3 regions of the Vibrio fluvialis genome follow, and region 2 is predicted to be linked to each of the others. Evidence: predicted binding sites of a transcription regulator. Region 2 holds the regulator's gene; each other region holds the start of a gene.
The links. Region 2 encodes PurR, which represses purine synthesis genes. Its sites were predicted from a motif close to TNANGNAAACGTTTNCNTNA; they were not measured.

Region 1: the regulator PurR is predicted to act here: its motif matches at 7,890-7,909, upstream of purL (phosphoribosylformylglycinamidine synthase).
Region 3: the regulator PurR is predicted to act here: its motif matches at 2,647-2,666, upstream of glyA (serine hydroxymethyltransferase).

The regions. Positions count from the first base shown of each region.
Region 1 covers NZ_UHIP01000001.1:2,209,579-2,219,457, reverse strand. Annotated here, with positions in the region: gene DYA43_RS10445 (type IV pilus modification PilV family protein) at 1-25, shown strand, start outside; gene DYA43_RS10440 (AbgT family transporter) at 318-1,877, shown strand; gene fghA (S-formylglutathione hydrolase) at 1,923-2,771, opposite strand; gene DYA43_RS10430 (S-(hydroxymethyl)glutathione dehydrogenase/class III alcohol dehydrogenase) at 2,880-4,010, opposite strand; gene DYA43_RS10425 (LysR substrate-binding domain-containing protein) at 4,166-5,053, shown strand; gene tadA (tRNA adenosine(34) deaminase TadA) at 5,080-5,619, shown strand; gene DYA43_RS23090 (hypothetical protein) at 5,716-5,847, opposite strand; gene mltF (membrane-bound lytic murein transglycosylase MltF) at 6,195-7,754, opposite strand; gene purL (phosphoribosylformylglycinamidine synthase) at 8,062-9,879, shown strand, end outside.
Region 2 covers NZ_UHIP01000001.1:1,199,416-1,209,294, reverse strand. Annotated here, with positions in the region: gene mukB (chromosome partition protein MukB) at 1-511, opposite strand, end outside; gene mukE (chromosome partition protein MukE) at 514-1,245, opposite strand; gene mukF (chromosome partition protein MukF) at 1,226-2,563, opposite strand; gene cmoM (tRNA uridine 5-oxyacetic acid(34) methyltransferase CmoM) at 2,575-3,357, opposite strand; gene elyC (envelope biogenesis factor ElyC) at 3,472-4,281, shown strand; gene torR (two-component system response regulator TorR) at 4,347-5,054, opposite strand; gene torD (molecular chaperone TorD) at 5,277-5,924, shown strand; gene purR (HTH-type transcriptional repressor PurR) at 6,200-7,210, shown strand; cyclic di-GMP riboswitch class I at 7,370-7,454, shown strand; gene DYA43_RS05750 (TfoX/Sxy family DNA transformation protein) at 7,572-8,162, shown strand; gene DYA43_RS05745 (TVP38/TMEM64 family protein) at 8,290-8,979, shown strand; gene DYA43_RS05740 (putative signal transducing protein) at 8,976-9,299, shown strand; gene DYA43_RS05735 (alpha/beta fold hydrolase) at 9,296-9,879, opposite strand, start outside.
Region 3 covers NZ_UHIP01000001.1:2,160,168-2,170,046, forward strand. Annotated here, with positions in the region: gene lipA (lipoyl synthase) at 1-685, shown strand, start outside; gene DYA43_RS10165 (hypothetical protein) at 973-1,299, shown strand; gene glyA (serine hydroxymethyltransferase) at 1,342-2,592, opposite strand; gene DYA43_RS10175 (YitT family protein) at 2,936-3,538, shown strand; gene vexH (vibriobactin export RND transporter permease subunit VexH) at 3,587-6,700, opposite strand; gene DYA43_RS10185 (efflux RND transporter periplasmic adaptor subunit) at 6,700-7,749, opposite strand; tRNA gene DYA43_RS10190 (tRNA-Tyr) at 8,018-8,102, shown strand; tRNA gene DYA43_RS10195 (tRNA-Tyr) at 8,172-8,256, shown strand; tRNA gene DYA43_RS10200 (tRNA-Tyr) at 8,326-8,410, shown strand; tRNA gene DYA43_RS10205 (tRNA-Tyr) at 8,480-8,564, shown strand; gene treC (alpha,alpha-phosphotrehalase) at 8,676-9,879, opposite strand, start outside.

The DNA.
Region 1 (9,879 bases), 1.0 Mb from region 2:
TCGTTATAGCGAGTATCAGCCATAAATCAGCAGAGTTATGGCATTTTGCGTTGTTTCTTTGCGATTTTTCAATGATGTTGTTTGGCATGTGTTTGTGTGATGTTGTGGTTTTGTGGCTAAATAGCAAAATATGTCTCTAGATATTTCATGATAGGTGGAACTTTGTGCTTGATTGAGTCTTGTCTAATACAATGCTCTGACGCGTAATTGGCCTATCTTGCGCTCTTGTATACCGTGAGACGGCATTCTGTTACGTGGCAGGCTAAGCCGAAATTATTACTAAGGCCTAAAGTAACAACATCTGTCAGGAGTTACGAATGAGTAACCAAGCCGTAAAATCTGCGCCGCCAGCGAACTCAAGTCGCATGGATGGCTTTCTTAATTTCATCGAACGCGCGGGGAACAAAATCCCGGATCCTGCGATTCTATTCTTCTGGGCATTGGTCATCGTCTGGGGTGCCTCTGCGCTGCTATCCAATGTCAGCTTTGACCTCATCAACCCACGCACGGGGGATGCACTGGAGGTTAAAAACCTGCTGACCGGAGAATCACTGGCCCATTTTCTTGCCAATATGGTGAGTACCTTTACCAGTTTTGCTCCTCTGGGTATTGTCCTGGTCGCGATGCTGGGGGTTGGCGTGGCGGACTCGTCAGGCTTCATCACGACCGGTCTTAAGAAAATGCTTAATGTGACCCCGGCAAAATTGCTGACGCCGATGCTGATTCTGGTGGCGATTGTGTCGCACACTGCGGCCGATGCGGGTTATGTGTTGGTGATTCCGTTGGGCGGTATCATTTTCCACGCAGCGGGCCGACACCCTCTGGCGGGGATTGCGGCGGCGTTTGCCGGCGTATCCGGTGGTTTCTCTGCCAACTTCATTCCATCGGGGATCGATCCTCTGCTTGCGGGCTTTACCCAGACCTCTGCTCAAGTATTGGATGCCGCTTATCAGGTGAATCCGTTGGCGAACATCTTCTTCACCGGTCTTTCTTCGGTGATCATTGTGGCGATTGGCTGGTATGTCACCGAGCGCGTGATTGAGCCGCGTTTACAGAAAATGCCAGTCGATGAGGATGCGGAAGCCGCGCCGGATCTGGGATCGTTCACCGCGATTGAGTCGAAAGCTTTCCGTTACGCAGGCGGTGCGATGCTGCTGGGTATCGCGTTGCTGGTGGCGGCCTTGTGGCCGGAAAACTCCGCGCTGCGTTCGCCAGACGGTGAAATCACTGCGTTTTCAGCACCGATCATGAAGTCGATTGTGCCACTGATCTTCATCCTGTTTATTATTCCGGGCATCGTTTATGGCCGTGTTTCCGGTACTTTTAAAAACAGTAATGATGTGATTAAAGCCATGTCAGGGACGATGGCAACCATGGGCGCGTACATTGTGATGTCGTTCTTCTGCGCGCAGTTTCTGGCGGCATTTGGTCAGTCTAATATCGGAACCATGTTGGCGCTGTATGGGGCGGAAGGGCTGAAAGCGCTTAACCTGCCAGGCGAAGCAACGATTGTCGGTATGATTCTATTGACGGCGATGGTGAACTTGTTGGTCGGTTCTGCTTCTGCGAAGTGGGCGCTGATCGGCCCGATTCTGGTGCCGATGTTGATGGCGGTGGGGATTTCTCCCGAGTTGTCTCAGGCGGCGTACCGCGTGGGCGACTCTGTGTCCAACATCATTTCACCGTTGATGGTGTTCTTCCCGCTGGTGGTGGTGTACTGCCAACGTTACGTGAAAGCGACGGGGATCGGCACACTGGCGTCGCTGATGATGCCATTCTCGATTGCGATGCTGATTGGCTGGACGTTATTCCTGCTTGCTTACTGGGCATTGGGCATCCCGCTTGGTATTCAGGCGCCGTACACCTACAGCATGTAAATAAAAGAAAAGCCCGCGACAGCGGGCTTTTTCATATCCGTGCCGTTACTCGGCTTTGAGGTACTTCGCGTGAAACGCCAAATGATCGGCAATAAAGCTTTGGATAAAGAAGTAGCTGTGGTCATAACCAGGATGCATTCTCAGCGTGATATCAATATCCATCTCTTTAGCGACGCTTATCAGTGTTTCCGGCTGGAGCTGCTCTTGCAGGAAGCTATCCGCTTCGCCCTGATCAATCAGAATGGGGGTGCGCACCAAGTGCGATTTAAACAGTTCGACCGCGTCGTAGTGTTCCCAGGCCGATTTGTCGTCGCCCAGATAATGGCGAAACGCTTTCTGACCCCATGGCACTGCCATCGGATGGCAGATTGGGCTGAAGGCAGAAATTGAGGTGTAGTGGTTCTGGTTTTTCGCACCAATGGTCAATGCGCCGTGGCCGCCCATACTGTGGCCGGAAATCGCCTTACGCGTGCTGACCGGAAAATGTGTTTCGATAAGCGCTGGTAATTCATCAATGATGTAACTGTACATCTGATAGTTGGCTTTCCATGGCTCCTGTGTCGCATTGAGGTAGAAGCCTGCACCCAGGCCGAAATCGTACGCACCGTCGGGATCATCGGGTACGTGCTCGCCACGGGGGCTGGTATCCGGTGCGACAATCGCAATGCCCAGTTCGGCCGCTTTTTGAAACGCGGCGGCTTTTTGCATGAAGTTTTCATCGGTGCAGGTCAGCCCGGACAACCAGTACAATACGGGGACTGGTGTGCCCGCGGTGGCTTGAGGCGGCAGATAAATCGCAAAGCGCATGTCGCAGCTCAACACATCCGAATGATGCTGATACTGTTTGTGCCAGCCATCAAACACTTTGGCCTGAGTAAGATTGGTTAAACTCATGGTGACTCCTTTGACGAGGTATTGCCTGCCCAGACAATGTTGCAGTTCTGCTGGCTGCAACATTCAACTATCCGGTCAGCATCGCCCGTCATTGCTGAGGGTTGGCGATTATTTGAAATGGATCACCGAGCGAATGCTTTCACCCGAATGCATCAGCTCAAACGCTTCGTTGATCTCGTCGAGCGGCATGGTGTGAGTAATGAACTCCTGCAGACCAAATTCACCCGCCAGATACTGTTCAACAATGCCCGGCAGTTGTGAACGACCTTTCACGCCGCCAAATGCGCTGCCGCGCCATACTCGACCAGTCACCAGCTGGAATGGACGGGTAGAGATTTCCTGACCTGCGCCCGCAACACCAATGATGACGGATTCGCCCCAACCTTTGTGACAGCATTCCAGCGCCTGGCGCATCACGTTCACGTTGCCGATACATTCGAACGAGAAGTCGACGCCGCCGTCAGTCATCTCGATGATAACGTCCTGAATCGGCTTATCGAATTTCTGTGGGTTGATGCAGTCGGTCGCACCCAGTTGCTTCGCCAGTTCGAATTTCTTCTCATTGATATCGATACCAATAATACGGCTCGCGCCAACCATTCGAGCGCCGATGATTGCGGACAAGCCGATACCACCCAGACCAAAGATGGCAACGGTGTCGCCTTTTTTCACTTTGGCGGTGTTCATGACTGCGCCCATACCCGTGGTCACGCCACAACCCAGCAGACAGATCTCTTCCAATGGTGCTTCTTTGTTGACTTTCGCTAACGAGATTTCTGGCAGCACGGTGTATTCAGAGAAGGTTGAACAGCCCATGTAGTGGAAAATGGGTTCGCCATCTTTGTAGAAACGCGTCGTGCCGTCTGGCATCAAGCCTTTGCCCTGAGTGGCACGCACAGCGCTACACAGGTTGGTTTTGCCTGATTTACAGAACTTACATTCGCCACATTCGGCGGTGTAGAGTGGAATGACGTGATCGCCCACTTCCACGCTGGTGACGCCTTCACCAACCATTTCAACAATACCACCGCCTTCATGGCCAAGGATCGCCGGGAATACGCCTTCAGGATCATCACCAGACAGGGTAAACGCGTCCGTGTGGCAAACGCCTGATGCGACGATACGCACCAGCACTTCGCCTTTACGTGGCAGCATAACGTCCACTTCTTCCATCTTCAGTGGCTGATTTGGGCCCCAGGCAACCGCGGCACGAGATTTAATGAATTTGTCTTGAGACATGGAGTGATTCCTTTTCATACATTGCAATCGAGTGGGGGGCGCGGCTAAACGCCCAACCAAGATTGTCAGTATAGTCCTTTCATTTGGCGGTATAATTGGGTCAAAATGAGAATAACTTTTACGGCATTGTAATAATAAACAACGGATAAGGTGAAATGGCGAGTTGGGAAGGGGTGAGTGAATTTGTTGCCGTCGCAGAGACAGGTAGTTTTACTCAGGCAGCAAAACGCTTGGTAACCTCGGTGGCGAATGTCAGCCGAAGGATTGCGTTGCTGGAAGAGCGGTTGGGGGTCAAGTTGCTGCTGCGTACGACGCGTAAAGTTTCGCTCACCGAAGCCGGTCAGGTGTATTACCAGCAATGCCGTGCATTGCTGGAGGGGCTGGAGCAGGCTGAGCTGACGGTGACTCAGATGCAACAAACGCCGAGAGGTAAACTGAAAGTGACGGCGCCGGTTACCTACGGCGAACAGAAAATTGCGCCGTTGCTGAACGACTTCTTGCTGCAGCATCCGAAGCTGGAGTTGGAATTGGTTCTGACAAACCAGAAACTGGATTTGATTGAGCAGGGCGTGGATGTCGCGGTGCGTCTTGGTCAGTTGGACGATTCCAGCTTTATTGCCCGCCGCCTGAGTAATCGCCATTTGTATGTCTGTGCAACGCCGGACTATCTTGCCCAATGTGGTACGCCGCACACTCTGTCTGAACTGACTAAACACAGTTGTCTGGTCGGGACATACGATCACTGGCGTTTCAAAGAAAATCAGCAGTCGCGCTCGATTCGTGTCAAAGGACGCCTCAGTTGCAGCAGCGGCGTCGTGCTGTTAGATGCGGTGCTCAAAGGTATGGGGCTGGCGCAACTGCCGGATTATTACGTCGAAGAGCATCTGCTTTCGGGCCGTTTGGTCGAAGTGCTGCCAAGCTATCGTGATGACCGGGAAGGGGTCTGGGCGCTTTATCCGCAAAACCGCCATTTATCGCCGAAAGTGCGTTTGCTGGTGGATTATCTGGCGCAGCATTTATCTGCACCGGCGATGCCGCTATAATTGCGCCCCCAACAGATGAGGTTTCCATGACAGATACAACCGCCACTTTTACCCCTGAAGATGAACATTTCATGCGCCGAGCGATGGAACTTGCCCAGCAGGCTGAAGCAGAAGGTGAAGTGCCCGTCGGTGCGTTGCTGGTCAAGGATGGCGAGATCATTGCGGAAGGATGGAACCGTTCCATTGGTGCCTGCGATGCCACTGCGCACGCCGAAATTCAGGTGCTGCGCAAAGCGGGTGCGACGCTGCATAACTATCGTCTGCTCGATACTACCTTGTATGTGACGCTTGAACCGTGTCCGATGTGTGCGGGTGCCTTGCTGCACAGCCGGGTTAAACGCATCGTTTATGGTGCGCCGGATCTCAAAGCCGGTGCGGCAGGCACGGTGATGGATCTGTTCAGCAGTCAGGCGGCGTATCACTATGCCACGGTGGAAAAGGGGTTGTTGGAAGAGGAATGCCGCCAGCAACTGCAGGCGTTTTTTCAACGCCGACGCAAAGAGATCAAAGCGCAGAAAGATGCCGAGAAACTGCGTTCTGCCCAATCGGATGCACCGAAGCTGTAAATCTAGCGGTCGATCAGGGAAAGAAGTACAACGAAGAATGAAAGCGGAATGTTGGGCAAACATCTACTTACGGTAGATGTTTGCTTCTCGAAAGTGTCAGTCCGACAACTGTACGAACGCGCGATGGCGAGCCAGAACTTTTTTCTTGGTATTGGCTAACATACGGCGACGACGGTTCGCTGACACGGCTTTGCTAAGGAGTTTTGAGTGCCGTTTACGTTTCAGCATAAAACACCCTCCTACTACTGACTATAAACAAGAAACCCTGTCCGGACCGGATACGCAGTGCGTTAAGCCTAAGCTGCGCGCGTACATGAAGTCCGCTCACCGCTCGAGTATTCGCGCATCGAAGTATTTTGGTCGGTCATTCGCATTCAGTGGCGTTAAGGTTTTCAGAACGGCTGATTAGCCGCCTGAACACAACTCAAAACCGAGTGGAATGTTCTTCAGCAGGGAACCCAAAAATAACAGCTTATCATGTATTTATTGCACTTGATTTTCACTGCTTTCAGAAAACACGCAAGCGATCAAGTTCACACATCTGTGTAAGGTTTTCCCTGCTGAAAATCAAGTGATTAATTATTGCTCACATTTTGCGCATCGGAGGCCGCAGAGCTGGTTTCAGTACTGCTTTCCACGGCGGCGTCGATGTCAGACTCATCCTCGGTGATCTCCTCTTCCGGAGTGATCACCGTCAGATCGTCAGTACCGGAATCGACGGTGGTGACATGTTTTTGTTCCATGTGACCAATGATGCTCTGGTAGTAGCGGCGAATGTTTTCCACGTACGACAACGCTTCGTCGCCACGCGCATAACCATAGCGGGTTTGCGCGAAATATTTTTTCTGGCGCAGTTGTGGCAGGCGATCTTTCACATCCGCCCACGCATCCGGTGAGCCACCCTGTAGCTTGGTCAGGCGGCGGGCATCCATCATGTGGCCATAGCCGACGTTGTAGGAAGCCAGTGCAAACCAGATTTTCTCGTGATCGGGAATGGAATCGGGAATGCGCTCCATCATGCGACGCAGATATTCCACCCCGCCGCGCACGGATTGCTCAGGGTTGAGTCGATTGGTGACATCCACACTGCGCGCGGTGGGCAGAGTCAGCATCATCATGCCGCGCACGCCGGTGGGGGATTTGGCACTCGGATTCCAGTGCGATTCCTGATAGGCGAGAGCGGCAATCAGGCGCCAGTCAAATTCTTCCGAATACTTCTGAAACAGCGGCATCCATTTCGGCAGGCGGGTATCCAGCGCGCGCAGAAATGCACGGGTATCCACATAGTCAAACGTACCAACGTGACCGATGTATTTCTCTTCCAGTGACGCCAGGCTGCCGGACTGCTTCAGATTGCCGAAAAACTCAATCATCATGGCGTACAAGCTTTCGTCATCGGAACGGCGCATAAACCACGAGATCGGCTGGTCTTCGGTCATCTCAAACGCTGTGGCGATATCGGGATAAATGCGTTGAGACAGGGAAATTTCGACCGAGTCGGCCATGGTGAACTTGAGTTCACCCTGTGAAACCTGTTTGAGCAGATCGTTGACATCGGCGTTGTTATCAACGTAGTAGCGAAATTCCGGATAGGTACTTTTCAGTGATTCTAATGTGCTCTCAAAATGGGAGTCGTTCACCACGCTGAAAATGGGCGCGTCACCACTTTCATTGTACAGTTCATCTTGTTTGGCGATGAGCTGCTCAATGCTGCGTGGGCGCCATTGGCCTTTTTTATACACCACTTGTTGCGACACATAATAGTAGGCCGGGCCCGCTCGGTAATCTTTCAGGCGCTGCTCTGACTGGCTGAGGCCTGCAGCGATGATGTCGATTTCACCGTTTTTCAGCGCCGGAAACAGGCTGGATAAACGGTAGGCTGGTTTCATTTCGAGTTTGACACCCAGCTCGCGTGCAAATTCACGCGCCAGTTCGTAGTCCAGGCCGGAGGGGCCATCAGGACCGATATAATAAGAGAGCTGATTGTTAATAGTGCCGACGCGCAACACGCCGCGTGCGCGGATTTGGTCGAGTTCACTTTTGGGTTCTGAGTCGATTTGGCACCCGGCTAGCAAAAGAGTCAAAGCGGCCAGAAAGAGGGTGCGACTCATAGAAGCGAATGAAAGCTTGGTCATTAATTCTGATTCTCTTACGTCAAGTAGTGCCTTTATATCAAACACCAAACACTTGGCAAAGTTTTGCGGTCAGGTGCTGCTAATGGCGTCTAACATTTGACCAAATGGGTTGTAATTCAAATTTAACGAAAAAAATGACGCAAACGGTTGCTTTTGGTGTTACGTCACAAAAAAAAATCCTCTATAATGCGCACGCAATGGAGATGTGAAATCGGTATAAGTTCAACGTTAATAGCCTAATGTGCTGTTATTTAAGTGAATTTATTCCAATTACATCTTAATCACTTGTATATAGAGACCTAAGCACATGAGAATTTTGCGTGGCTCCCCAGCTCTTTCCGAGTTTCGTGTAAGCAAACTACTTGAAACTTGTCGCGAACAAAACCTGCCTGTAACCGGCATCTATGCTGAGTTCATGCACTTTGCAGACCTCAAAGCAGACTTGGACAGCCAGGAACTGGAAAAGTTAGAGAAGCTGCTGACTTACGGTCCAACCATTCAAGAACACGAGCCACAGGGTTTACTCCTGCTGGTGACGCCTCGTCCGGGCACTATTTCTCCTTGGTCTTCTAAAGCAACGGATATTGCGCACAACTGTGGTCTGGCGTCGATCAAACGTCTGGAACGCGGTACGGCGTACTACGTTGAGAGCGAAGCGGCGCTGACGCAAGAGCAGGTAACGACTCTGAAGGCCTTGCTGCACGATCGCATGATGGAAGTCGTGTTCACGGAACTCGACGCGGCACAAGCGCTATTCAGCGTGGCGGAACCCGCGCCAATGACTCAGGTGGATATCCTGGCAGGCGGCCGAGTTGCGCTGGAAGAAGCAAACGTTTCCCTAGGTCTGGCTCTGGCGGAAGATGAAATTGATTACTTGGTCGAGAACTTCATCAAGCTGGGTCGTAACCCGAATGACATTGAGCTGATGATGTTTGCTCAGGCGAACTCTGAGCACTGCCGTCACAAAATTTTCAATGCGGATTGGACTATCGACGGTGTTGATCAGGATAAATCGCTGTTCAAGATGATCAAGAACACCTTCGAAACCACGCCGGATCACGTGCTGTCTGCCTACAAAGACAACGCAGCGGTAATGACCGGTTCGAAAGTCGGCCGTTTCTTCCCGGATCCGGACTCACGTCAATACACCTACCACCACGAAGACGCCCACATTCTGATGAAAGTTGAAACGCACAACCACCCAACGGCGATTTCGCCTTGGCCAGGTGCGTCAACCGGTAGCGGTGGTGAAATTCGTGATGAAGGCGCAACCGGTATCGGTGGTAAGCCAAAAGCGGGTCTGGTGGGCTTTACGGTATCTAACCTGCGCATCCCTGACTTTGTTCAGCCTTGGGAAAGTGATTTTGGTAAACCAAGCCGCATTGTGAGCGCGCTGGATATCATGATTGAAGGTCCTCTGGGCGGCGCGGCATTCAACAACGAATTTGGTCGTCCAAACCTGCTGGGTTACTTCCGTACTTATGAAGAGAAAGTCACCTCGCACGCGGGTGAAGAGATCCGTGGTTACCACAAGCCAATCATGATTGCTGGCGGTATGGGTAACATTCGTGACGAACACGTACAGAAAAAAGAAATCCCGGTTGGCGCAAAACTGATCGTGTTGGGCGGTCCGGCAATGAACATCGGTCTGGGCGGCGGCGCCGCGTCTTCAATGGCGTCGGGTCAGTCGGCAGAAGATTTGGATTTTGCTTCAGTACAACGTGAAAACCCAGAGATGGAACGTCGTTGTCAGGAAGTGATCGACCGCTGCTGGCAGCTGGGCGATGCAAACCCAATCGCGTTTATCCACGATGTGGGCGCGGGCGGTATCTCGAACGCACTGCCAGAGCTGGTTAACGATGGCGATCGTGGCGGTAAATTCCAGCTGCGTGACGTGCCAAACGATGAACCGGGCATGAGCCCGCTGGAAATCTGGTGTAACGAATCGCAAGAGCGTTATGTGCTGGCGGTTGCGCCGGAGCACATGGCGGCATTTGATGCCATCTGTAAGCGTGAGCGCGCACCCTATGCAGTCGTGGGCGTGGCAACGGAAGAGCGTCATCTGACTCTGGAAGACAGCCACTTCGATAACATGCCAATCGACATGCCGATGGACATTCTGCTT
Region 2 (9,879 bases):
TGGACGGAAACGCTTTAAAGTGCGCCCCTTCGATGGCTGCCACAGAATCTTTAACTTCGTTGATTTGACGTACGCGCGCATGTTTATCCGAGACGCTTTCAATCAACACATCGGTTGGTTTGATGTGGCTTGGCAAGCCCTGAATCACAAACGGTTTGATGTCGACTTTTTTGTCACGGCCAGCCACTTGCTGCAGCTTCACCACAAACAGCAAACGCTGCTTACGCGAGTTGACCACATCCAGCGCGGCATAACATGCGCCCGGCTGTAGCTTACCGTACAGGCCTTTATCGCGTGATGCCTGCGAGCTGCCCGCTTCCGTCGTGTTACGGAAATGCAGTAACGTTTGGTCCGGGATCAGCGCGGTAATAAACGCAGCCATCGTGGTCGATTTACCAGCGCCGTTACCACCAGAAAGCGTAGTCACCAAATTATCGATATCAAAAGTACGCGCAAAGAAGCCGTTCCAATTGATCATGGTCAGCGATTGATATTTACCTCTTTCAATCATGCTCATGCTTCACCTTCCAGCTCTGTTTGCTCGTCATAATCGTGTTGTTCTGTGTCTTCATCGTTGTCGAGCAGGCTTTGCTGACTTGGCTCCTGAGTATGCACCACGGCTTCACCATCGCGGATCAAACGCAGTTGCGCTTCACGCATATCGTCACCCACACGCACATCGGCACCAAAACGGAAAACCGCTTCAGTAATGCGGAATTTTGCGGTTTCACCAATGTTGATGATCATGCCAAGGCGGCGCAGACGGCGCAGCGAAGTCCGCACTTTTTCAAACAGCTTCTCTTTGTCGAGGTCTGAACCATTGGCACGGTTCGTCACCAGCTTCATCAGTTTTTTCTCGTCCGACAGGGTCAGCAGCTCGTCGTACAGTTCCTGATTAGTAAAAATACCTTCATGCGCCAGACGTTCCGGGCTCAGGTAAAGGAAACACAGCACTTTGCCCACCAGCATGTCGAGTTCCGACAGTACACTGCGGTTTATGAGGGACGTCGAGCGCGGACGCAGATAGAAGAAACCTTCCGGTGCACGCACCAGTTCCGTGTTGTAACGCTGATAAAACAGAGCCAGTTCTGGCTCAAAATCAGACAAAAATGCATGGTTGTCCATGTCGTCGCTCGAGATATGACGACCTGCGCGCAGCAGGCTATCGAGCGCCGGGAAAAGCGGGTTTACAATCGCTTTGGCCAGATTCTCTGGCATGTATTCATTAATATCGGTCGATGACATTTGCTTGTACCTTTGCGCCAAAATCGTTAATCGCTTGCCAGTCTGGCTGAATGGCTCGGTAATCCGAGTCTGAGTAACCCAGACGCACGGCCTGGTCGACAACGATTCGGGCTAAATCGAAATGATGAGTTCGCGGATGGGTCGCGAGGTAATCACGCAGCACGCTGCCAAGGTCTATCGGTTGACCTTGGTCTTTATGCACTTTCAGCATGTTACCGATGCGCTCTGCCAACTCATCATTGACCTGTTTAAATTCCTCGTACTCGACTTCGGCCGGAACATGACCGGTAACTTCATCATCACGCAGCACCAATGCTTCATCACGCAAATCGCTCAGACGTTCTGCATCGGCGTACGTCAGATACCAGGGTTGGTCGAAGTAATCGTTCACCGATTGACGCAGACGCTGGCTGAAAGCGCGGTTCTGGTCCATATCGATGGCGGTACGAATGAATTTGTGTACGTGACGGTCGTAGCCAATCCACAGGTCAATAGCCTGTTGGCCCCAACTGGTAATGCGGTCAAGCTTCATCTGCAACGCAAACAGCGTCTCTTCAATGAATTCCAGTTCCGCATCACCGTACACAATTTCCTGAATATCGAGAATTTGAGTCTGCAACTCATCACCCGCTGCCTGCAAGGTATCCTGCAGTTCACGCAGCGTCGAAGAGGTCTCAGAAAGCAGAGCTTCACAGTTGTTGATCGCATCGCGCCAGTCTTTGTTCAGCAGCTCTGCAATTTGCTGCTTCACCGACTGTTGCTGTTCGTCCATCACACGTTGGTTGAGGTCGATGCGGTCAAAAATTTCGCTCACAGAGTATTTCAGCACGCCATAAACGTTCTTTTTCCAGTGGCCTGGGGTTCCGCCCTGCTGAGCAGATTCCACGGCTTTGGCCATTTCATCCGCCACCATGGATAGCTGAATAGAAAGTTTAAGCTTGGAAAACTCACGGTGGCGCACGTAGTAGTCGGTAATGCCGACTGCCAGTGGCGATAATCGGTAAATACTAGCACCGTCCGTGACTTCGCTGGTGAAGCGGCTAATCAAGCGTTGCTTCACCAGTTCGTTAATCGCGTTATTAGCACGGAATGCAGACGCTTCACCCGTGTCTTCAAACATTCGAGTCACGATGATAAATGCATCGTGCAACTCTCCTTCACCTAGCTCTTCGTCGAACCGTTCGTTGCTCAGCACCGCGATAGCGATAAGAAACGCGAGTCGCTCAGTCGTCAGGTTCAATGAGAAATCATGCTGCTTGACCCAGCTGACCAATTCATCGATTGGCTGCTCTGCAGCGTTCTGAGTTAACTCACTCATTGTTATTCCTGTTATTGTTTCTTCTTGGCCCATACGTGAATGTATCGGCCTAATGAGAGGTACGGCTCTTGGCGACAGAATTTTTGTTCTAAAGCCAGTACATCTTCATATTGGTATTCGCCCATATTTTTCATGTTACCAATGTAATCACTGAAACAACGAATACCTGACTTACCACAAATTTCAAACCCGGCGTCTTCTATCCATTGATAAACATCCGTCGGAATTAAGCCTTTCTGCGGTTGAAGTTTAAAACGTTTACGGTGAGGCATGCCTTCCAGAACGTGAGGAATGTTACCGCAAACCGCATTCTTATAAACCAGACCGTGATAGTTATAGAACATCACCGACACCATACCGCCCGGGCGAACTTGCGCCAGCAAGTTATCCAGCGCGGATCTCGGATCCGCCAACCATTCCATTACGGCGTGGAACATGACAATATCCACCGGGTCTGACAGGTGGTCCTGAATGGACTGGACCGGTGAATGAACCAAGCGATACTGCTCAAGCAGACCGTGATTTGCAATATCCTTTTCTGCCAGCTGCAACATTTCAGAAGACAGATCACACAGGGTGACACGGTGCCCTAGCTTGGCCAGTTTTTGTGACATTTGGGCCAGACCGCCGCCTGCATCTAAAACGTGCAAAGGCTTGCTTGCTTCGCCAAAATGCGATAGCAATTGCAGTAAATCTTCCCAAACAATGACTTGGCGGATTTCGCCTTTGTCAGAACCGTATATATTTTTTGCAAATTTGTGGGCAATATCGTCGAAATTGCGATCTTCTGTCACAGTGGCTTGAGTTATGATAATCAATCGTGCTGCTATTCTGTCATAGGAATGGCAGGAATAAAGAGGCTTTAGCCCTTTTTATTGTCAAGTGCTGTTTTTTCGGACTATTTGTTTATGTTTGAGCTGAAAAAAATTGTTTCCTCTTTACTGATGCCACTTCCGGCGTTGTTGATTATTGGATTTGTGGGCCTGATGCTGATCATGTTCACCGCCAAACGCAAAACCGGATGTCTTGTTGTTTTATTTTCTCTGTTTGGCATTTTCTTAATTTCATTCCAGCCTGTGTCCAGTCGTCTCTTGATGCCTTTAGAGCGTCAGTATACAGCCTTCCTGCCGGTTGACGGCACGATTGATTACGTGATGGTGCTGGGTAACGGGCATGTCGTCGACGACCAAATTCCACCGACATCGGAACTGAGTCGCGCGGCATTAATGCGTCTGACCGAGGGTATCCGCATTATGCGTTTGTATCCGGGTTCGAAACTGATCCTGTCAGGTTACGCAGGTGGTAGTGAGTTCAGTCATGCCCGCATGCTGGCTCGAGTCGCGCTGGCGCTGGGCGTTGCGAAATCCGATATCATTTTGCTGGAAACAGCAAAAGATACCTGGGAAGAAGCACGTCAGGCCGCGGCATTCGTGCAGCAACGTAAACTGGTGCTGGTGACGTCAGCCAGTCACATGCAACGCGCGTTAAATGAGTTCCACTCTGCGGGCTTACAGCCTATTCCAGCCCCGACCAACTTTCTGGCTCAAACCAATATCAGTCAGCCTTGGGATAAATACACCCCCAAAGCGCTGTATTTGGAGCAGACAGAACGTTACTGGTACGAAAGTATGGGCTTGATTTGGCAGTCACTGCGTGACTGGGTAGCCGGCCATGAACAGACCGCGCCAATCAATAACGCCGAAACTACGTTGCAGTAAACACTGCATGGGAAGAAACAAAAAAAGACCCGCTGAAGCGGGTCTTTTTCTTTCTGCGTCAACGCTTAATCACCTGCAAACATGTAACCTTCACCATGCACAGTCACAAAGATCTGCGGGTTCTTTGGATCAAACTCCATCTTGGCACGCATACGACGAATCAACACATCGATGGTGCGATCATTCGGCGCATCGACCCGATGACTGATCATATTGAGAATACGCTCGCGGCTGAGCACCTGATTAGGGTACGCCGACAAAGCAACCAACAGCTCATACTCCGCCTTCGTTAAACGCACAGGTTCGCCATTACGAGTTAATGAACGGCGCTGGATATCAAACGTCCATTCGCCAAAACGCACGAGCTTGTCGTCGTCCGGCTCGAGTTCGTGATTGCAGTGGCAAGCAGTGGAAATACGCCACAATAAATTTTTCACGCGAACCAACAGCTCACGTAGTTCAAGCGGTTTGGTGACATAATCGTCAGCACCCATTTCGAGGCCAATAATTCTGTCGATGCTATCCGTGCGTCCAGTAACCAGAATGATTCCAATATCTGATTGCCCGCGAAGTTCTCGCGTCAGTAACAAACCATCTTCACCTGGCAAGTTGATGTCCAGCATCACCAGGTCAATGTCATGTTCACTGAGCGCCTGACGCATCTCTACCCCATTTTCAGCCTCTGTTACCTGATAACCCTCTTTCTGAAAGTAACCAGCCAGCTTACTGCGGGTAACGATGTCGTCTTCAACAACTAGTATGTGATAGCTCATTGACACCACTTTATGCTCATTCGAAATACTCCGTAATTCTATTCATAAACAGTCATAATTCTAGTCTCCAATCCAAAAACCTCAGGGTTTATTGATTCAAAGCAATCTCTGAGCAAGCTATTAATTTGCTGACGTATTTGTTCATATTTTTTCATGGTTTGCGTTATTGCTATTCATGTTTATTGTTTAGACTTATAGGGAGAAAGTATCCGGAGTCTAACCATGCAAGAAGTAAAAGCATTTAACGAAAAGCGCGCCGAAATTTATTGGTGGTTGTCGAGTTTGTTCAGTAAAGAGCTCAGTGATAAAGAGATCGAGCAATATCATTCACCCGAAATTCGTGCCTTTCTGACTGGCTTGAGTGAAAACGCCGGACTGAAAGCGGCGGTGACGCATCTGGTGGAAGCACTGAACCGCTTGCTCGACCGTGACGATGCCCGCCTTGAATTGGCGGCCGACTTTTGCGACCTGTTTTTAAAGTCAGACAAGGATTCAGCCCTGCCCTACGCCTCCGTTTACCTTGGTAAAACAGGCCTGTTGAACGATACTCCGGCACAAGAAATGGCTGACTTGATGAAACAGCACGGCGTTGCGATTCACGACTCACTGAACGAACCAGCTGATCATTTGGCTGTCGAGTTGGATTTCTTGGGACATATGATTATTCGGTCCAACGAACTGGAAAAACAGTCACATATGGAACAAGCCTTTTCTGAACAGGCCGAATTTATCCAATCTCATCTCTTGAGTTGGGTACCAACTTTCGCGACCCGTTGCCAGTCGCTTGATCAATTTGGTTTTTACGCCGCAGTCAGCGAGCTTCTGGTCGCCTTCCTGCAACTTGATCAGGCTTATTTGACTGACGAATAGTTCGCTATCATGCTCACAAATTGAAGAATATCGCGCGAACTTTGTGACGATCATTTGATCTCATCCGATGAATTTCGTTGCGAGTTCACGCGTTGCGGACTACTATATTGCCCGCAAACGATAAAATATGAATTTAAGATGCAAACCGCTGTTTTCGAGCGGTTTTTGTGTTTTTACTACTTTTAGGCTTCACTTGCAGTACAAGCCTAACCGCTGCTGAATCTGATAGCACGACGCATTTTGTTGCGCTCAGCAGTCATCGACAGGACAAACCTATGGCTACGATTAAAGACGTTGCACGCCTGGCTGGCGTTTCAACAACAACCGTATCTCACGTAATTAATAAAACTCGATTTGTTGCAGAAGCCACACAAGAAAAAGTGATGGATGCTGTTAAAGAGCTGAACTATGCACCGAGCGCTGTAGCTCGAAGCCTAAAGTGCAACACCACACGAACAATTGGTATGTTGGTCACTCAGTCCACCAACCTCTTCTTCTCCGAAGTGATCGATGGTGTGGAAAGCTACTGTTACCGTCAGGGTTACACGCTGATCCTGTGTAACACCGGTGGTATTTACGAAAAGCAACGCGACTACATCCGCATGCTGGCGGAAAAGCGCGTAGACGGTATTTTGGTTATGTGTTCTGACCTGACCGAAGAACTGCTGGAAATGTTGGAAAGCCATTCTGACATTCCTAAGGTGATCATGGATTGGGGTCCAGAGACCTCTCAGGCTGATAAGATCATCGATAACTCCGAAGAAGGGGGTTATCTGGCTACTAAATACCTGACTGACCGCGGTCATACTGATATCGCTTGCCTGAGTGGCCATTTCGTTAAAGCCGCCTGTCAGGAACGTATTGCTGGTTTCCGCCGTGCGATGGCAGAAGCAAACCTGCCTGTCCGCGAAGACTGGATTCTGGAAGGTAACTTCGAGTGTGACACCGCCGTACTGGCCGCAGATAAAATCATCGCCATGGACAAACGTCCAACCGCTGTATTCTGTTTTAACGATACAATGGCGCTTGGCTTAATGAGCCGCCTGCAACAACGTGGGATTCGTGTTCCGGAAGATATGTCGGTTATCGGTTATGACAACATTGAGCTGGCAGAGTATTTCTCTCCACCGCTAACCACTATCCACCAACCTAAACGTCGTGTGGGTAAAAACGCATTCGAAATATTACTCGAACGAATCAAAGATAAAGAGCACGATCGCCGTATCTTCGAGATGCATCCGGAGATTGTAGAGCGCGACACAGTAAAAGACTTGACAAAACAATAACTTTGCAGAAAATCAACATGTCTGAATTGTCTATTTAGATTCAAAATCAATGAATCAAGTTGCAATGGTTGGACATATATATTTGAATAACATCACATTTGCACAAGGTAAATGTGATGTTTATCCAAATTTTTGATTATCCTTTTTTTGAAGGAAATGTCACGCACAGGGCAAACCATCTGAAAAGGTGGGACGCAAAGCCTCCGGCCTAAACCCAATTCGGGTAGGTAGCGGGGTTACCGATGGCAAAAATGCATACACTAAGAAGTTGACTCCTAACTGACATACTCTCTGCATTCTTTTGCTATTTTCTCGGACCTGACTTTGGTGGCGTATTAATTAATACACCGAGACTTACAGCATGGATAAACCAATACTAAAAGATTCAATGCGGCTCTTTGAGCAATTTGGACGCGTTAAATCTCGTTCAATGTTTGGTGGCTTTGGGATTTTTGTTGATGACACAATGTTCGCATTGGTGGTTAACGACAGACTTCACATTCGCGCCGACGATGCTTCAACAGCCAAGTTCAAACAACAAGGCTACGAGCCTTATGTTTATAAAAAGCGCGGATTTCCCGTTGTAACCAAGTATTTCGCTTTGCCGGAAGACTGTTGGTTAGACACCGCAAAAATTCTGGAAGACGCGAAAGCGGCATTAGCAGTGGCCAAAGATGAGCGTGAGACTCAAGCCCAAGCGAAGCCGGATCGTCTTAAAGATCTCCCTAACCTGCGCCTTGCAACCGAACGAATGCTGAAAAAAGCCGGCATCGAAACGGTGGAAGATCTGCAGGAGAAAGGTGCCGTAGAAGCTTACAAAGCCGTTAGACAATCACATTCTTCAGATGTCGGCTTGGAGCTTCTGTGGGCACTTGAAGGCGCCATTGAGGGCAAGCACTGGTCAGTTATCCCTCAAACGCGTCGCGACGAGTTGTTACAGCGTTTGTCGTAAACCTTTTTGAGAGCAACTTCATTAAAAGCATCCGTTCACGGATGCTTTTTTCTTTGGGTGAAAGAAAATATCGCTTTTCCCTGTCTGGTTACGTATACCTTAGATAACCGTATAACGAGAAACATCGATGAGTAAGAAGTTAGTTCTAGGCTTAATTTTGCTGGCCGTGATCATTGGATTAGGGCTCACGTTCAGTCAATACCTCACTCTGGACAATGCCAAAGCTCAGCAAGCGCTGTTGTCGGACTATATCGCCGAACATTTGCTTGCTGCTGCCCTGATTTACTTTGTCAGCTACGTCTTGATTACGGCGTTCTCGATACCCGGCGCAGCCGTTGTCACATTGCTTGGAGCAGCATTGTTCGGCTTTTGGCTCAGTCTTTTGCTTGTCTCTTTCGCCAGTACCATCGGTGCAACACTAGCCTTTCTGAGCAGCCGTTATCTGCTTCGAGACTGGGTTCAACAACGATTTGGTGACAAATTGAACGCAATCAACCAAGGCGTTGAGCGTGATGGCGCGTTTTATTTGCTGTCATTACGGCTGATCCCTGTATTCCCGTTCTTTCTGATAAACCTCTTGATGGGCCTAAGTCCCATTAACGTTGCCCGCTACTATTGGGTCAGCCAGTTGGGTATGCTGCCTGGCACTGCGGTGTATCTAAACGCCGGCACACAACTGGCACAAATTGATTCATTATCCGGCATTGTCTCGCCATCGGTGTTGCTGTCATTCGCCTTACTTGGGGTGTTTCCACTGCTCATGAAATGGGTGATGAACCGGCTGGTCAGACGCTCTGCCAACACGGTACAACGATGAAAATATTCATAGCCGCCAATCCGACGGAAGCACACTTGCTGTGCGAACTGCTAAAACAAGCCAATATTGCCTGTGAGGTGCGTGGAGAAGGTTTGTTTGGTCTGCGCGGTGAGTTGCCGATGAATGATGAAACTGCGCCTTACATCTGGTTGTATGACGTGACTCAGCATGAGCGGGCGCAAGCTATCATTGAAGATTATCAAAGCCCGTCCAGCAGTTCCCGTTCAACACCATGGCAGTGTGCACATTGTGGTGAGCTTAATGAACGTCAGTTTGCCGTATGCTGGAATTGCGGAAAAGCCGATGACTTGGCAGATTAAGAGCGAATCTGCTGCTGAATAAACTCAATAGACACCTGATTAAAGACATCGGGCTGCTCTACGTTGCAGACGTGGCCACAATCAGGAATTTCATGCAGTTCACTCTGCTGGTGAGCAGCGACCATTTCTTTGACCGGTTGGATAAACATGTAGTCCCGCTCGCCCATCAGATACAGCGTCGGGATTGCCAGCTCACGCTCCTTGAAGTAACGCATCAACGGATTCACTTCCGCTGTCAGGGTATACCAGCGTTTGAATTCTTTCTGGCACAATTTACGCGCTTCATGGATAAAAAGATGGCGGGACTCTTTCTGACTGCGTTGTGGCATCACAATATAGGCAAATAGGCGATACAGCCACATGTAAGGGATAAAGTGCTGACTGAAATGGCCAAGTTTCACTAATACCTGTGAGCGGATGTTAAGCCGAGTAATCGCTCCACCAAGCACCATCGAGCGTACGCGCCCGGCAGATATCTCAGCCACATTCCGCACAATAATGGTACCCAGCGACATACCCACAAAATGAGCCGAGTGAATTTTCAGGTGATCGAGAACCCGCAACACATCCTGAGTAACCG
Region 3 (9,879 bases), 960 kb from region 2:
TACCCGCCGCTGCCCATTCTGTGACGTTGCCCATGGCCGCCCTCTGACTCCTGATGCAGAAGAGCCAAAGAAACTGGCCCAAACAATCAAAGACATGAAGCTGAAATACGTGGTGATCACTTCGGTTGACCGTGATGATCTGCGTGATGGCGGCGCTCAGCACTTTGCCGACTGTAACCGTGAAATTCGTGCCCTGAACCCAGAGATTCGCATTGAAACTTTGGTTCCGGATTTCCGTGGCCGTATGGATGTGGCGTTGGATCTGCTAAAAGATAACCCGCCAGATGTGTTCAACCACAACCTGGAAACGGCACCGCGCCTGTACCGTAAAGCTCGCCCTGGTGCGAACTACAAATGGTCGCTGGAACTGCTGCAAAAATTCAAAGAGATGCACCCAGAGGTTCCGACCAAATCTGGCCTGATGATGGGCTTGGGTGAGACCAAAGAAGAGATCATTGAAGTGCTGAAAGATCTGCGTGCACACGGCGTGACTATGCTGACGCTGGGTCAGTATCTGGCACCGAGTCGTCACCACCTGCCCGTTGAGCGCTATGTTCCGCCAGCTGAGTTTGATGAACTGAAAGACATCGCGCTGGAACTGGGCTTCACTCACGCCGCTTGTGGCCCGTTTGTCCGCTCTTCTTACCATGCAGATATGCAAGCGAAAGGTCTGGAAGTGAAGTAATCACTTACTCGATTGAACGAAAGCCGGCGACTGCCGGCTTTTCTTTTATCTGCGGTGAGCAGATGCTCAACAAGCGTGTAGCACTTTTTGTACTGGTATCAGAAAAGCAGTGCCAGCCTTCACTCCCACCAGCATCAGCTTGAGGTTGATAGCTAAAATGGTCTAAACTTTGGGCTAACTACCCAAAACTACTCGGAATTATAGGTAGCAAGCTGACATAACACTGTTGGTAAACCGTTAAATCCGAACAAACGGGATATGCGTCTCGCACTATAAGGATCAAGATAATGAAAAAACTGAGCCTGCTGGCCATGCTGGCAGTAGCCGTCGCGTCTGGTTGTTCATCCAATACTACGCAAGACAACTTCCGTGAAGCCTCTTTCGAACTGTGCAATACCGAAGTAAACATTTACTCAGTCAGTGATGATGGCAAAGTGCGAATCGTGTGTGCCGACGGCGCTAAATTTGCGCTTCAGAGTGAGAATACGCTGGAGACCATGCGTCAGATTAATATCGATTACTGTGACGGTGAAGGATTGGGTAAATTCAGCGAGAGCAGCAGCTACTACCTGTTCAAATGTAAATCTGGCACCCTGCTCAGCATCGCGAAATAAAAAAGGCCTGCATTGCAGGCCTTTTCCGTTATTCGATTCCGCTTATGCGTAAACTGGCAGGCGCTTACAGATATCCAGAACTTTCTGTTTCGTCGCTTCAATTACCGCTTGGTCATTGATGTTGTCCAGAACGTCACACATCCAGTTTGCCAGATTCTTCGCGTCTTCTTCAGTGAAACCACGACGAGTGATAGCCGGCGTACCCACACGAATACCAGAAGTCACAAATGGGCTACGTGGATCGTTTGGCACTGAGTTTTTGTTTACGGTGATGTTTGCTGCACCCAGCGCAGCATCCGCTTCTTTACCCGTGATGTCTTTGTCGATCAGATCAACCAGAAATAGGTGGTTTTCAGTACCGTTTGATACGATCTTGTAGCCACGCTCTTGGAACTGAGCAACCATCGCTTTTGCATTTTTCACAACGCGCTGTTGGTAAGCTTTGAATTCAGGTTCCATCGCTTCTTTGAACGCTACCGCTTTACCCGCGATAACGTGCATCAGAGGACCACCCTGACCGCCAGGGAATACTGCTGAGTTCAGCTTTTTGTACATCTCTTCGCCAGCGTTTGACAGGATCAAACCGCCACGTGGACCAGCCAGTGTTTTGTGCGTTGTTGTCGTAACAACGTGTGCGTAAGGGATTGGCGTTGGGTAAACACCCGCCGCAATCAGACCCGCAACGTGTGCCATATCAACAAACAGGTAAGCGTCGACTTTATCTGCGATTTCGCGCATGCGTTTCCAGTCAACGATTTGCGAGTACGCTGAGAAACCACCGATGATCATCTTAGGTTTGTGCTCAAGTGCCAGCGCTTCCATTTCGTCGTAGTTGATTTGGCCCGCTTCGTCGATACCGTAAGGAATAACGTTGTAGTGTTTACCAGAGAAGTTCACAGGTGAACCGTGAGTCAGGTGACCACCGTGTGCCAGGCTCATACCCAGAACCGTATCGCCAGGATTCAGCAGGGCCATGTACACCGCGCTGTTTGCCTGAGAACCTGAGTGTGGCTGTACGTTCGCGTATTCACAGCCGAACAGTTTACACGCACGGTCAATCGCCAGAGATTCAGCTTTGTCGACGTACTCACAGCCGCCGTAGTAACGCTTGCCTGGGTAACCTTCAGCGTATTTGTTTGTCAGCTGAGAACCTTGCGCTTCCATTACACGTGGGCTGGTGTAGTTTTCTGAAGCGATAAGCTCAATGTGTTCCTCTTGGCGAAGAGTTTCTTCTTGGATTGCTGCGAATAGCTCCGCATCGTAATCAGCGATATTCATATCACGCTTTAGCATCTGTATCTCCTGACTCAGATTTATCTGAAATTAGCTAAAAACCACACAATGACCCAACGCAAACGTTTTCGTCACCTCTTTGGCGCGCATTCTACATAATTTGATCTTCATCATAAAGCCCAAATTGCAGAAAATATCATGCAGTTTTTTCATAGTGACTGACGAAGTATTTCATCCCGAGGGGTTCAGGCAGATCCTACCTCATCAAAGTGTCAATTTTATGCTTTACACCCTGTAAAGCGGCAATTACATAGGTTTACCTCAATTTCGCTTCACTAGCTACCGAAAATGTCCGCTTTTCATTACTATGCGCGCCATTCTCAGCCTTTAATTTATATATTTGATGGAAAAACACACACGCAAAGAGGACTGGATTGCGATCCTGACTGGCACCTTTCTGGTTGCCCAAGGCGTTTTCTTTCTGCAGGCAGGTCAATTATTGACTGGCGGCACAGCCGGACTGGCACTTTTGATGACCCATTTTCTGCCTTGGTCGTTTGGCTGGCTCTATTTTATTGCTAACTGCCCATTCTATTTATTAGCCTGGAAACGCTTTGGCCGCCATTTCGCTGTCAACACGGCCATTTCTGGTGCTCTGGTCGCACTTTTTACTGACCATTTGTCGATGTTTATCACTTTCGACAATATCAACGAAGTTTACTGCGCCCTATCTGGCGGACTGCTGATGGGACTGGGCATGTTAATTCTGTTCCGTCATCGCGCGAGTTTAGGCGGATTTAACGTGCTGTGTCTGTTTATTCATGACAAATTCGGCATTTCCGTCGGCAAAAGCCAGATGGCGATCGACTGCCTGATTCTGTTGGTGTCGTTCTTCTTCGTATCACCTTGGATCATTCTGCTGTCGATTTTTGGTGCCATCGCACTCAACCTTGTGCTGGCGATGAACCATAAACCAACGCGCTATACTGTGACCTACCATCGCTAACCGCTTTACATACAGAGTCAAAAAAGCCCGCCGAAGCGGGCTTTTTTATTATTCGTGGGTTTGACGCGATTTGACGTCGTAGCCCAGCTCGCGGTGCAACTCGGCTTCGATATGCCCCGGCGCTTGTGTCGAGCGAGATATCAACTGGTACATCGCAGGAATGACAAACAGCGTCACCAAGGTTGAAAAGCCCATACCGAAGAAAATCACCGTACCGACGGATATGCGGCTTTCATAGCCCGCTCCGGTAGAGAGGAGCAGCGGCACTGATCCTGCCAGCGTGGTGAACGCCGTCATCAGAATCGGACGCAGGCGCCTTGCCGACGCATCCACAATTGCTTTTTCGAACGCCAAACCTCTGTCTCGCAGCTGGTTGGCAAATTCAACAATCAGAATACCGTTCTTGGTCACCATACCAATCAGCATGATCATACCGATCTGGCTATAGATGTTCATCCCCTGCCCCATAAGCGTCAGGCCAATGAAACCACCAAATACGCCCATCGGTACGGTAAACATCACCACCAGCGGGTTGATAAAGCTTTCAAACTGCGCCGCCAACACCAGATAGGCCACCAGCAAAGCCAAGGCAAAGACGATAGCCACGCTCGACTGGTTCTCTTTAAAGTCTTTCGATTCACCGGAATAGCTGACCGAGATGTCACTTGGCAGCACTTCCAACGCCTTCTGATCAAGAAAATCCAACGCTTGTCCCAATGTATAACCGTCTGCGAGGTTGGCAGTAATCGTGATCGCTTTCTGTTTGTTGTAGTGCGCAAGGCGAATCGAAGATGCGACTTCCTCAATCTTGGTCACCGTATCAAGCGTCACCAGATCACCGGAAGCCGTACGCATGTATATCTGCGTCAGATCCGCTGCGTTATTAAAGCTGTTCTCATCACCACGCAGATACACATCGTACTCTTCACCTCGGTCGATAAACGTCGTTACGCTCTTACCACCCAGCATCACTTCCAACGTATCGGAAATATCCTGCACACTGATGCCCAGTTCCGCTGCACGCTGACGATCAACAGTGACCACCAACTCCGGTGTTTTCTCCGAATAGTTGATATCTACGCCTGTCATCATTGATGATTTGGCCGCTTCGGCTTCCAGCAGCTCCGCCCAGTGTCTTAACTCGTTGTAATCTGAACCACCGAGAACAAATTGCACTGGCTCATTGGAACCACCGCGGAATCCCGGCATAAACGGAATCACGCGCACATCCGGAATACCCGCCAGCGCTTTACGCACTTTACCCAGCGCTTCCTGAGCCGTGACGCTGCGTTCATTCCAGTCGTCCAGAATCATGATCACAAAGCCAGTCTGGTCACCCGCATTGCCCCCAAACGCCGGAGATTGAATGCTAAACGACTTGAGGAAGCCTTTGCCAAGCATTGGCATCAGCCGCTCTTCAACCAAATCCATGTTGGCAGCCATGCGGTTATAACTGGTGGCATCAGCGCCGCGGACAAATGCGAAGATCACCCCACGGTCTTCCGATGGCGTTAGCTGCGCAGGCACCATCTGATTGAGTCCGTAACTGCCGCCGACACACGCCAGAATCACGACTGGCGCGGCCCATTTCCATTTCAGCGCTTTTTGTAATGCCGCGCGATAACCGCTTTCCAGCTTACCGAACAGAAAATCGACCGCCTTGTTAAAGCCGTTCGGCTTCACGTTCGCTCTGAGGATTTTGCTGCCCAAAACTGGCGTGAGCGTCAGTGCAATCAGCGAGGAGAAGATCACCGACATCGCCAGCAGCACCGAGAATTCGGTAAACAGCAACCCGACCATACCGTCCATAAACGAGATCGGCAAAAACACCATCACCAGCACTAACGTAGTGGCAATCACCGCAAAGCCGACTTCACGCGCGCCTTTGTAGGCCGCCATCAAAGGCTTCTCGCCCTGCTCAATATGGTGATAAATGTTTTCCATCACAACGATCGCATCGTCAACCACCAGGCCGATGGAGAGGATCAAAGCCATCAGGGTTATAAGGTTGATGGAGAAACCAAAATAATACGCAGCGATAAAGGAGGAAATCAGCGATACGGGCACAGTAATGGCCGGAATCAATGTCGCTCGGGCCTGGCCAATAAAGATGTACAGCACCAGGATCACCAGCCCGCCAGTAATAAACAGTGTGCTGTAGACCTCCTCTATCGAACGCTCGATAAATACGGTGGAGTCATAATCGATGGCTAAACGTGTCCCTTTCGGCAGGAACTTTTGAATCTTGTTCACTTCTTCATGTACGCGTTTGGCAACATCCAGTGGATTGGCGTCCGACTGCGGCACAATCCCCATACTGACGTTTACCACACCATCACTTTTGAAGGTCGAGTTCTCGTTCTCTGCGCCAATGAACACATCGGCGACATCTTTCAGGTAAATTGAGGTACGATCGCTGGCGTGTTTCACCACCAGATACTGAAAATCACGAGGCGTACGATACGTTCGAGCTGTGCGGACGGACATCACGGTGGAATCGTTGCGCACTTCACCGCCCGGACTTTCAATATTTTCCCGGCGCAGTGCACTGGAAATATCCGCGGTTGTCACTCCGCGACCGGCCATCAGTTCGGGCTTCAACCGTACATACATCACTTTGTACAGACCACCGGAAATATCAACCGAGCTCACACCGGAGATCAGACTGAACCGGTCCGCCAATACGCGTTCGATATAATCGGTCAGTTGAGTTCGGTCCATCACCGAAGAACTGAGGTTGATGTAAACCGACGCTTCCCCTGAGCCATTATTTTTAAACACCTGCGGATCATCCGCTTCATCCGGCAGGTTGCGCTGCGCTCTGGCGACCGCATCGCGCACATCACTCACGCCAGTATTGAGGTCATAACCCAGTTCAAACGTAATGGTGATCCGCGAACTGCCGTTGCGGGTAACCGAAGAAATTTCATCGATACCACTGATCCCGGCCAACTGATCTTCCAGCACTGACGTGATCTGGTTTTCAATGATCGTGGCCGAAGCGCCATCGTAACGAGTGGTGACGGACACCACCGGACTTTCAATGTCCGGCATTTCCCGCACCGATAATTTAGAAAAAGAGACGAAGCCAAACACGCACAGCAGCATACTGAGCACAACAGCGGCGACTGGTCTCTTTACGGAGACGTCAGACAACCACATTATTGCTTACCTTTTTCAAGCGGTTGACCGGAAGTATCCACTTCAGTCACCGTTGCGCCATCGCGCATGTTGACGATGCCCTGCACCACAATCTGCTGACCAATATTGAGGCCATCTTCAATGACCACTTCATTTTCAATACGGGCACCCAGATGCACTTCGGTGCGGGTCGCTTTATGGTTGTCACCGACCACGTAAACAAAACGTTTAGTGCCCGAGTATTCGAGTGCCTGCACAGGAATAATAGGCGCGTTGATCGGTTCAAAGTCGAGTTTGGCTGAAATCAGCATGCCCGGCTTAAGTAAACGCTCTTTGTTGTTAAAATGAATGCGCACCCGCAGATTGAGCGTTTCCTGATTGATACGTGAATCAATCCCTACCACGCTGCCTTCAAACACTTGGCCGGGCCAGGCGTTGGTTTCTCCCAGCACTTTCATGCCACGTTTGATTTTCGACAGGTAACGTTCAGGAACTTGTAGGTCAAGTTGCATCAAAGAGAGATTATCCAAGGTCAGCAACTCATTCCCGGCACTGACCATTTTACCCCGGCTAAAATCAATGAAGCCGACCGTGCCATCAAACGGAGCCGTGATGCGAAGATCGTCCAGATTCGCTTTTGCGGCATCCAAACGCGCCTGAGCAATTTCTACACTGGCTTTTTGCGCATCGATTTCAGTTTGGGTAATCGCATTGCGTTTGACCAAGCGCTCGAACTCGGTCAGTTTACGTTGTTCGTCACGCAGATAGGCGTTGGCTTCATTCACTGCGGCACGTGACTTATCGTCATTTAATTGCACCAACAATTGGCCTTTTTTCACCTGCTGATTGGCCCGGACAGCAATCGTATCGACTTTACCAGTCACTTCCGGTGAGATGTTGACGGATTGTTCGGCCTTAAGTTTGCCGACCAAAGAAAGGGTTTGCGAAACCTGGTGCGTCTGCACAGATTCAATCACCACAGGAATCGCTTTGGCAGCGCCGGCGGCGAAGGCTACTGGATAGAAAAATGTAGCCGCCAGCGTTACAGAGAAAAGTATTGTTTTTTTCATAGTAAGGTTCAGAAAAGAGGTCACTTTTTATATTGTAACCCCTAATCTTTTTTTTGAACGTCAAGGAACGTAAAGATAGGGCTGAAACTGTAAGTAACACTGTGATTTACTCCAGCAAAACGCTAATTTATTGGCTTCTTTGACGAAAAAGGCAGCATTCAATTCAAAAAGACAAAAAAAGGGTTTACAGAGGGAGCGAGTTTGATAAGATGCGCTCCGCACTTGAGTGATGCGTTGGGAAAACGTCGCTTAAGTATAAAAATCCCCTGGAGGGGTTCCCGAGTGGCCAAAGGGAGCAGACTGTAAATCTGCCGGCTCCGCCTTCGATGGTTCGAATCCGTCCCCCTCCACCATATTCTTCTCACTAGAGAAAAACTTGATTGATGATGTTGGGAAAACGTCAGTTAAGTATAAAAACCCCTGGAGGGGTTCCCGAGTGGCCAAAGGGAGCAGACTGTAAATCTGCCGGCTCCGCCTTCGATGGTTCGAATCCGTCCCCCTCCACCATATTCTTCTCACTAGAGAAAAACTTGATTGACGATGTTGGGAAAACGTCAGTTAAGTATAAAAATCCCTGGAGGGGTTCCCGAGTGGCCAAAGGGAGCAGACTGTAAATCTGCCGGCTCCGCCTTCGATGGTTCGAATCCGTCCCCCTCCACCATATTCTTCTCGCTAGAGAAAAACTTGATTGGCGATGTTGGGAAAACGTCAGTTAAGTATAAAAACCCCTGGAGGGGTTCCCGAGTGGCCAAAGGGAGCAGACTGTAAATCTGCCGGCTCCGCCTTCGATGGTTCGAATCCGTCCCCCTCCACCATACACTGAAAGCCAGCTCATCGAGCTGGCTTTTTTGTTGCCTGTTATTTGAATCGCAATAACTACATCCCATAAAAAAGCCCCGCGTCGCGGGGCGTATCAAGGTTGAATCTTATCGGGGGGATTCAATCAGGATGATGCGGGTTTCGTACGGTCGAAGAATCTGATGAACTGAGACATTGTGTTCAGTTATGTCGGCATAGTTACCGAGCAGATAACGCGCCTGGCCGAGATCCAGCTCAGCGGGCAGCACGCATTCACTCTCTTGTCCGTAATAGTTGTTCAGACAGACTAAGGTCTGCGTTGCGGACTGGCGTTGATAAGCAAAGAGCTCGCTATGCTCGGGCAGAAGATCGCGATAATCACCGTGCGTAATGACCGGCACTTCTTTTCTCAGCGCAATCAAACGCTGGTAAAAATAAAACACCGAGTCTGGATCAGCGACCGCCTGCTCAGCATTAATATCGCGATAGTTGCCTGCCACCGCAAGCCAAGGCGTGCCTTGCGTAAAGCCCGCTTGAGGTTTGGCATTCCACTGCATCGGCGTGCGTGAGTTATCCCGCGACTTCTGCGCCAAAATCGCCATCATCTCCTCATGGGAAGTCGTGCCCTGATTGACCATGATGTCGTACATATTGATGCTTTCCACATCGCGGTACTGATCGATGGACGTGTAACCGGGGTTAGTCATGCCGATTTCTTCGCCCTGATAGATGTATGGCGTGCCTTGCATCATGTGCACGGACGCCGCCAGCATTTTGGCCGACAGTTCACGATATTCTTTGTCATTCCCCAGGCGGCTGACCACGCGCGGCTGATCGTGGTTACACCAGAACAGCGCTCCCCACCCTTTACCATTGAGGCCCGTCTGCCAATGATTGAAAATCTGCTTGAGTTGCAGAAAATCAAACGGCGCGCGAGTCCACTTATCACCGTTCGGATAGTCAACTTTGAGATGGTGGAAGTTAAACACCATCGACAGCTCTTTGCCGTCCAGCGATGAATACTGCTGGCAATGTTCTAAGGTGGTTGATGACATTTCTCCCACCGTCACGCTGCCATAACGCTGGAACACTTCGCGACTGATCTCTTGCAGATATTCATGCACACGCGGCCCATCGGTGTAAAAACGGCGGCCATCACCAAGGACATCGTTGGCAAAATCTTGTTGCTTGGAAATCAGGTTAATTACATCGAGACGAAAACCGTCCACACCTTTTTCCGCCCAGAACGCGATGATGTCTTTCACCTCCTGACGAACTTTCGGGTTTTCCCAGTTCAAGTCCGCCTGCTCTTTAGCAAACAGATGCAGATAA